DNA from 2 places in the Aliidongia sp. genome. Region 2 is predicted to be linked to the other one. Evidence: riboswitches for the same ligand, from Rfam matches in the RefSeq annotation. Region 2 holds a riboswitch; the other holds the start of a gene.
What was found. A riboswitch is a leader RNA that binds a small molecule or an ion and turns the genes downstream of it on or off. The one in region 2 is predicted to bind S-adenosylmethionine.
Positions count from the first base shown of each region.

Region 1: linked by a shared signal. The riboswitch ahead of metZ (O-succinylhomoserine sulfhydrylase) and the one ahead of VGV37_RS10185 (acyl-CoA dehydrogenase family protein) in region 2 are both predicted to bind S-adenosylmethionine.

Region 1 is NZ_DASZBY010000017.1:53,126-57,366, forward strand. It holds gene VGV37_RS02830 (rhodanese-like domain-containing protein) at 1-234, opposite strand, end outside; gene metZ (O-succinylhomoserine sulfhydrylase) at 409-1,593, opposite strand; SAM riboswitch at 1,646-1,721, opposite strand; gene VGV37_RS02840 (O-acetylhomoserine aminocarboxypropyltransferase/cysteine synthase family protein) at 2,017-3,306, shown strand; gene VGV37_RS02845 (sulfate ABC transporter substrate-binding protein) at 3,331-4,241, shown strand, end outside.
Region 2 is NZ_DASZBY010000058.1:12,351-16,591, forward strand. It holds gene VGV37_RS10175 (rhodanese-like domain-containing protein) at 1-29, opposite strand, end outside; gene VGV37_RS10180 (LLM class flavin-dependent oxidoreductase) at 60-1,145, opposite strand; gene VGV37_RS10185 (acyl-CoA dehydrogenase family protein) at 1,161-2,333, opposite strand; SAM riboswitch at 2,508-2,587, opposite strand; gene VGV37_RS10190 (ABC transporter substrate-binding protein) at 2,806-3,900, shown strand; gene VGV37_RS10195 (ABC transporter permease) at 3,884-4,241, shown strand, end outside.

The DNA of each region.
Region 1 (4,241 bases), on a different contig from region 2:
CGGACCGATGCCGGCCGCCCTGATGCCGTCCAGGAAGCCGGCATTGACCTGCATCTCCGGGAAGACCTGCCAGGCCAGCTTGTGGATCGGCTTGCCGAGCGAACCCAGGTCGGGCAAGCCGACATATGACCATTCGGGCTGTGTGCGCACGTCGACCAGGACGGCATGGGGGTCGGTCGCCAGCTTCTGCCAGGCTTCGGTCGGCGAGACGTCGCCGGCATATCCAAGTTCCATCGTGGTTCTCCTAGGGAATCGTTTGAAAATTTCCTTCTTCCGTCATGGCCGGGCTTGACCCGGCCATCCACGCGGATAGGGCGTGAACTCATCCGTCAAGTATCACTCAGGCGGCGAGGCGTGGATCCCCGGGTCGAGCCCGGGGATGACGGGTAGAGACCATAGCGAACGAAATCACGACGCCGCCCGTGCCGCATCGAGGGCGCGGTCGAGATCGCGGCCGAGGGCGGCTTCGCTTTCCAGCCCGATCGAGACGCGAACCAGGCCTTCGCCGATGCCGATGGCGCGCCGGTCGGCCTCGGGCAAGGCGCGGTGGGTCGTGGTCGCCGGATGGGTCGCCAGCGACTTCGCATCGCCGAGATTGTTCGAGATGTCGATGATCTCGAGCGCGTTCAGGAAGGCGAAGGCCGCGGCCTTGGAGCCGAGATCGAGCGAAACGAGCGTGCCGCCGGTCGTCATCTGGCGCCGCGCCAGCGCATGCTGCGGATGGCTTTCGAGGAACGGATAGAGCGTGCGCTTGGCGCCGCCATGGGCTTCGATCCGATGGGCGAGCTTCAGCGCGGTCTCGCTCTGGCGCTCGACACGCAGGGCCAGGGTCTCCAGACCCTTGACCAGGACCCAGGCGTTGAACGGGCTCAAGGACGGGCCGGTATGGCGCAGGAACGGCTGGAATTCGGTCTCCAGGAACGCCTTGTCGGCCAGGATGGCGCCGCCCATGCAGCGGCCCTGGCCATCGATGTGCTTGGTCGCCGAATAGACCACGATGTCCGCACCCAGACTGAACGGCCTCTGCACGATCGGGCTGGCCAACGCATTGTCGACCAGCAGCCGGGCGCCGCCGGCATGGGCGACGTCGGCAATCGCCTGCAGGTCGAGAAGCGCCAGGGTGGGGTTGGCCGGGGTTTCCAGGAACACGACCTTGGTGTTCGGGCGCATCGCGCTCGCCCAATCGGCCGGATCGGCGCTGTCGACGAAGCTGGTCTCGACGCCATAGCGCGGCAGCAGGTTGGCGATGATATAGAAGCAGGATCCAAACAGCACGCGGCTCGCCAGCACATGGTCGCCGGCCTTGACGCAGGCCAGCAGGCCGTTGAACACCGCCGCCATGCCGCTCGCCGTGGCATAGGCCATCTCGGCCCCGTCGAGGCCGGCCAGGCGTTGCTCGAACATATGGACGGTCGGATTGCCGTAGCGCGAATAGATGTAGCCGGGCTCTTCGCCCTTGAAGCGCGCTTCCGCCGCCTCGGCCGACTCATAGACGAAACCCGACGTCAGATAGATCGCCTCGGACGTCTCGCCGAAGGACGAGCGCGTCAGGCCGCCACGGACCAGTTGGGTTTCGAAGTCGAATTCTTCCACCGCGGGGATACTCCCGTTGCCATCGCGACCGGCCTTGGTGGAAGCGCCGCGCTGCCGCGGCTTTCCGACCTTTTAGCGATTTTTTACGTGGTCGCAAGCCGGCCGGCCCAAATTCCACGAGAACCCGCACCCTAGTCGCGGACGGTTTCCGACGCAAGCCCCGCTGAACGCGGCAGGATCCACATTTCAAGTGTGGGTCGAAATAAATTACACACGACCATATCGGAAAATGCATTTGACAGCAGCCGGCCGCCCCTTATCGTAGAGCCGTCAGCGCCGATTTGAGCTTGAGCTTGCGGGCGCTTTATAAGTACGGCTAAGCGTGGCGTTTCCCGCCTCGGATAGCTGCGGCGTTTTCCCTCAAGACCTTAGCAGGTTCGGATGGAAAGCCCGACCATCATGTCAGCACGAGGGAATTCAACAATGCCGAACTGGAAAAATCCCGAAACCCTGGCGCTCCATGCCGGCTATCGGCGCGATCTTGCGACCCACGCGGTCGCGGTGCCGATCTACCAGACCACTTCGTTCCAGTTTGACGATACGGCGCAGGCCAGCCGCCTGTTCGCGCTCGAAGAACTGGGCAACATCTACACGCGCATCATGAACCCGACGACCGCCGTGCTCGAAGAGCGGTTGGCGGCGCTCGAGGGGGGTGTCGCGGCGTTGGCGGTCGGCTCGGGCCAGGCCGCAGCCTTCATCGCGATCCAGAACCTCGCCCATGCCGGCGATAATTTCGTGACCTCAACCGACCTCTATGGCGGGACCTGGAACCTGTTCGCCAACACGTTCAAGACGCTGGGCATCGAGGCGCGCTTCGTCGACCCGGCCGATCCGGAGGCGTTCGTCCGGGCGACGGACGCCAAGACCCGGGCCTGGTTCGCCGAGACCCTGCCGAACCCCAGCCTGCGCGTCTTCCCGATCGGCGAGGTCGCAGCACTCGGCCGCAAGATCGGCGTGCCGCTGATCGTCGACAATACGGCGGCGCCGATCCTGGCCCGCCCATTCGATCACGGCGCCGCGATCGTGGTCCATTCGACCACGAAATACATCGGCGGCCACGGCACCTCGATCGGCGGCATCATCATCGACGGCGGCAATTTCGACTGGGCGGCCCATCCCGAACGCTTCCCCAGCCTGAACACGCCGGATCCGAGCTATCACGGTGCGGTCTGGACCGAAGCCGCGAAGCCGCTCGGCCCCGTCGCCTATATCTTGAAGGCGCGCGTCACCCTGCTGCGCGACATCGGCGCGGCGCTCAGCCCGTTCAACGCCTTCCAGTTCATCCAGGGGCTGGAAACCCTGCCATTGCGGATCAAGGCGCACGTCGCCAATGCCCGCTCGGTCGCAGACTATCTGGCGGAACACCCCAAGATCACCAAGGTGATCTATCCCGGCTTCGCGACCGGCGAGGACAAGCGCCGGGCCGACACCTACCTGAAGGGCGGACTGGGCGCGCTCGTCGGCTTCGAGCTGGCTGGCGGCAGCGAAGCGGGAAGACGCTTCATCGACAGCCTGGAGTTGTTCTATCATGTCGCCAACATCGGCGATGTGCGCAGCCTGGCGATCCATCCGGCCTCGACCACCCATGGGCAGCTGTCGCCGGAGGATCGCCTGAAGACGGGCGTCACCGAGGGTTATGTCCGCCTGGCCGTCGGGATCGAGCATATCGATGACATCCTGGCCGATCTCGCCCAGGCGCTCGAGCGCGCGTAACCGAAGGCCCGGAGGACTCCAGCCATGAAGCTTCACCTGACCGCCCTCGGCCTGCTCGGCGCGACCTTGCTGGCACTCTCGGCCCTGACCGCCCAGGCACGGGGCGAAACCACTCTGCTCAACGTCAGCTATGACCCGACACGGGAATTCTATGCCGAGGTCGGCAAGGTGTTCGGCCCCGAATGGCAGAAGCAGTCCGGCGAGCAGGTGGCCTTTCAGACCTCGCATGGTGGCTCCGGTGCCCAGGCGCGTGCGGTGATCGACGGGCTGGAAGCCGACGTGGTGACTCTGGCGCTCGCCTACGACATCGATGCCATCGCCGAAAAGGCCAAGTTGCTGCCGGCCGACTGGCAGACCCGATTGCCGGACAACAGCGCGCCCTATACCTCGACCATCGTGTTCCTGGTCCGCAAGGGCAATCCCAAGGGCATCCACGACTGGAGCGACCTGACCAAGCCGGGCGTCTCGGTTATCACGCCCAACCCCAAGACCTCGGGGGGCGCGCGCTGGAACTACCTCGCTGCCTGGGCCTATGGGCTGAAGACCGGCAATGGCGACGAGGCCAAGGCGCGGGCCTATGTCGCCGACCTGTTCAAGCACGTCCCGGTGCTCGATACCGGAGCGCGCGGTTCGACCATCACCTTCGCCCAGCGCCACCAGGGCGACGTGCTGATCGCCTGGGAGAACGAGGCATTCCTTGCCAGCAAGGAAATGAGCCGCGAGAACCTGGAGATCGTGGTGCCGTCGATCAGCATCCTGGCGGAACCGACGGTGGCATTGGTCGACACCAACGTCGACAAGCACGGGAACCGCAAGTTGGCCGAGGCCTATCTCAAATTCCTCTACTCGCCGGAGGGACAGGATCTGGCGGCCAAGCATTACTTCCGTCCGCGCCTCGCGGAGGTCGCCGCCAAATATGCCGATCGCTTCCCTAA
Region 2 (4,241 bases):
GCGGCGAAGCGGCGGCTCATGACGGACATGGAAGGCTCCAAAATAGATGAGGCGTGGCTTCAGCCCGCCTTGGACCGGCGTCGATCCGACCGTTCGGCGACCAGCCTGCGGGTCAGCGGGATCAGGTCGCGTCCATAATCGACCGCGTCTTCCAGCGGGTCGAAGCCACGGATCAGGAAGGTCGTGACCCCAAGCTCATAATAATCGAGCAGCGCGTCGGCGACCTGGGCCGGTGTGCCGACCAGAGCGGTACTGTTGGCGCGGGCCCCGGTCTCGCGGGCGACGGCGGTCCAGAGCCGCTGGTCGACGCGATCGCCGCCCTCGGCGGCGGCCAGCAACCGCCGCGCGCCCTCGCTCTGCTTGGGATCGCCGGTGCCGAGCCCAGACGCCCGCCGCTGCTCGCGCACGCGCTCCAGGATCGAATCGGCCCGCGCCCAGGCCGCCGCTTCCGTCTCCGCCAGGATCGGGCGGAACGAGACGCTGAAACGAACCGGCCGGCCTTTGGCGGCGGCACGGACCCGGGCGATCTGCTCGCGCACCTGGGCCTGGGTCTCGCCCCACAGCGCATAGACGTCGGCATGGCGGCCGGCGACGGCGATGGCCGCGTCGGACGCGCCGCCGAAATAGACCGGAATATGTGGCGTCTGCACCGCCTTCACCTCGGAGAAGCCGGCCTCGAACCGATAGTATTTGCCGTGATGGTCGAACGGTTCGTTGCTGGTCCAGATCCGGCGCAGCACGTCCAGATACTCGTCGGTCCGAGCATAGCGTTCGTCATGGCCGAGGAAATCCCCGTCGCGGCGCTGCTCGGCATCGTCTCCGCCGGAAATGATATGGACTGCAAGCCGGCCGCTACTGAACTGGTCCAGGGTGGCCAGCTTGCGGGCGGCCAGGGTCGGTTCGACGAAGCCCGGCCGGTGGGCCAGCATGAAGCCGATCCGCCCCGTCACCGCCGCGGCATAGGACGTCACCAGGAATGCGTCGGGTCCGGTCGAATGATAGGCGACCAGCACTCGGTCGAAGCCCGCGGCCTCATGGGCCTGGGCGAATTGGCGGACATAGTCGCGATCGATCGTCGGGCCCGTCGCCGCGTGAATTTCGGATGCCTTTCGGGTCGCGATCATTCCGATGAATTCGACGGTCATGGGAATTTCCTCCAGTCAAAGGCCGAGGGCCGCGCGGCCGGCAGCAACGAGGACGCTGTCGCTCTGCGGCGTGTGGATCCGGCTGCACAACACGTCGCGATGATGGCGTTCGAGCGGGTTCGCTCGGCTGAGGCCGGGATTGCCGGCAAGCTCCATGGCGCGTTCGACCACGCGGACGGCGTTGTCGGTCACGGTGACCTTGATCTGGCCCGGTTCGATCAGGCCGAGCGCCGTGGGTTCGGCGCTGGCGCTTTCGATCAGCCGGCGGTTGATCCGCAGCAGGCGATCGATGTCGCCGACCGTCTCCTGGATGCGCGGCAGGGTGGCGAGCGATGCGCCGAGATTGCTGGGCACCCGGGCGTTCAGGTAGCCGGCCAGCCAGTCCTTAGCCGCCTCGGCCACCCCATTGTAGAGTGCCGCGATCACCAGGGTGTTCCAGGCGAGCCCGACCGGATCCGGCTGTGCCCATTGCGCGGGCCGGCGCAGGTCGACCGCATGGTGCGCCGGCACCAGAACGTCGGTCAGCACGATCTCGTGGCTGCCGGTCGCACGCATGCCCAGATGGTCCCAGGTTTCTGCGATCCACACGCCGGGGCTGTTCAACGGCACCAGCCAGAACCCAACCTGGGGGATCTCGCCGTCGGTCCGGGCCCAGACCAGGCCCCAGCGTAGGATGGAACTGCCGGTCGCGTAGATCTTGTGGCCGGTCAGCAGCCAGCCGTCGGCCGTACGCCGCGCGGTGGTCGCCGGCAACCCGCCGCGGGCCGGCGATCCCAACTCCGGCTCCACGCGCAGGGCGTTGATCAGTGCGACCTCGCCGGCGGCGGATGCGAGGCCGATCATGTCGGCGACGGGCTTCGGCCAACGGGTCGAGCGATATACCGTGGCGGTGTGAAGATAGTGCATGCCCAGGATCAGCGCGGTTGACGCGTCGCCGGTGGCGATCCGGCCGACGATCCGCGTCACCTCGCCCAGATCCGCCTCGGCACCGCCCAGCCGGGCGGGTACAGTCAGGCTCAACAGGCCGGCCGCCGCCAGCTTTTGGAAGTTCGCCCGTGGGATCGTGCCCTCGCGGTCATGCCCGGCCGCCCCCACCGCGAAGTCGCGGGCCAACGTCGTCGCCGCGGCGAACCGCTGGGCGGCCGCCGTTTCCAGTGACGCGGCGGGTCGGAGCAAGAGACTGTTCATCTTGCGATCCTTGGAAGGGATGTCTTTGGATTGGTGCGGATACGCGCGTCCGGAACCTCGTCAGCGGCGACAGCGGCGCGCGGGCTGGACCAGGGGTGGGCAGGTGCTGGCGAAACCGTTCCTGATAGTCATTGGGCGCTCCTGCCGTGGATCTCGACCGCGGGATCCGATGTCGTTCGGGGCAGCACGCCCCGCTTTAGCCGCATTTGTTAAGCGCCCGCAATCTGGTTGTTCAAATCGGCGCTGTTGATTAGATTAATTCACGAGATTTATATGTCTATTATGGGAAAAGCGCATATCAGACATGTTTATCGGCTCATGAAGCCGTTTTCGAGGCTTGGCTTCGGGTCTTTCTTGGTATCGCCAATATCCGTCATAGAGGAATTAAATCCAATATATTGACTCATCTCCGCCCTTCGCGAACGGTAGAGCCGACGCTGGCAAGGCGTCGATCTGCCACGGGGTTGGGACCATGTCGCAAATTGAAGAAAGCTCGGGCACCACAGACGGTGCGACCCTCTCGCGACGAGCGCTGTTGCGCTCGGCCGGTGCCGTCGGCCTGGCGGGTCCGCTGGGGTTGCTGGGCTCCCGGGTCTTCGCCGCGACGGATCCGATCGCTCGCGCGCCGATCTGTTCGGGCATCGAGCAAGTCGCGGATGCCTCGACCGGTGCCTTGAAGCCGCTCAAGCTGACCTGGAACGCCAATGCGATCTGCACCGTCGTGGTCCCGGCTGCGGATGCCCAGGGAATCTTCGCCAAGCACGGCTTGGCCGTGGAGATGATCAACTTCGGCGGCTCGACCGACCAGTTGCTCGAAGCCATCGCGACGGGTAAGGCCGATGCCGGCGTCGGCATGGCGCTGCGCTGGCTGAAGCCGCTCGAGCAGGGCTTCGACGTCAAGCTGACCAGCGGCATCCACGGCGGCTGCATCCGGCTGCTGACCTCGAAAAAGACCGGCATCACCGATCTTGCCGGCCTGAAGGGCAAGACCGTCGCGGTGTCCGACATGGCGAGCCCGGCCAAGAACTTCTTCTCGATCGTACTGAAGAAGCAGGGGATCGACCCGACCCGTGACGTCGAATGGCGGCAATATCCGGCCGATTTGCTGGCGCTGGCGATCCAGAAGGGCGAAGCCCACGCGCTGGCCGACGGCGATCCCAATACCTGGCTGCTGCGCAAGAATTTCGATCTGGTCGAGGTCGCGACCAATCTGTCGGGCGAATATCACGAACGCTCCTGCTGTGTGCTGGGCGTGCGCGGCAGCCTGATCCGCCAGGACCGTCCGGCGGCCGGCGCGCTGACCCGGGCGCTGCTCGAAGCCGGGGAATGGGTCGCGAACAATCCGGACGCGGCGGCCGGCATTTTCGCCAAATACTCAACCGCCTCCATCCAGGATCTCAGCCAGATGCTGCAGAGCCATACTCATCACCATCACCCGATCGGCAGCAGCTTCCGTCAGGAAATCGCCGCCTATACCGACGAGCTGAAGCGGGTGGAGGTGATCAAGCCGGGGACCGATCCCGACAAGTTCGCAGACAAGGTCTATGCCGATGTCCTCACTAGCTGACGCGCAGGTCGTCCGGCGGCCCCACGTCCGGGCTACGCGTTCGATCGGCTGGGGCGGCATTCTGGCCGGCCTGCTCTGGCTCGGTGCCGCGACCCTGACGGCACTTTGGCCGAATGCCGACGACTGGGCCTACACCGATGGCTTGGCCGCGGCCGAAGCCATGCTGGGCGCCGGCCTGCTGCTGAGCGGCGGCCTCGGCGAACGGTTGCCGCGCCTGTCGGCCCGGACCCGCGGATTGGCGCCCTGGCTCGGCCTTCTGGCTGCGGTGTTCGGGGCCTGGGAGCTCGCGACGGCGAAGCTCGAACTGCTGCCGCGTCCGTTCTTTGCGCCGCCCCAAGCCT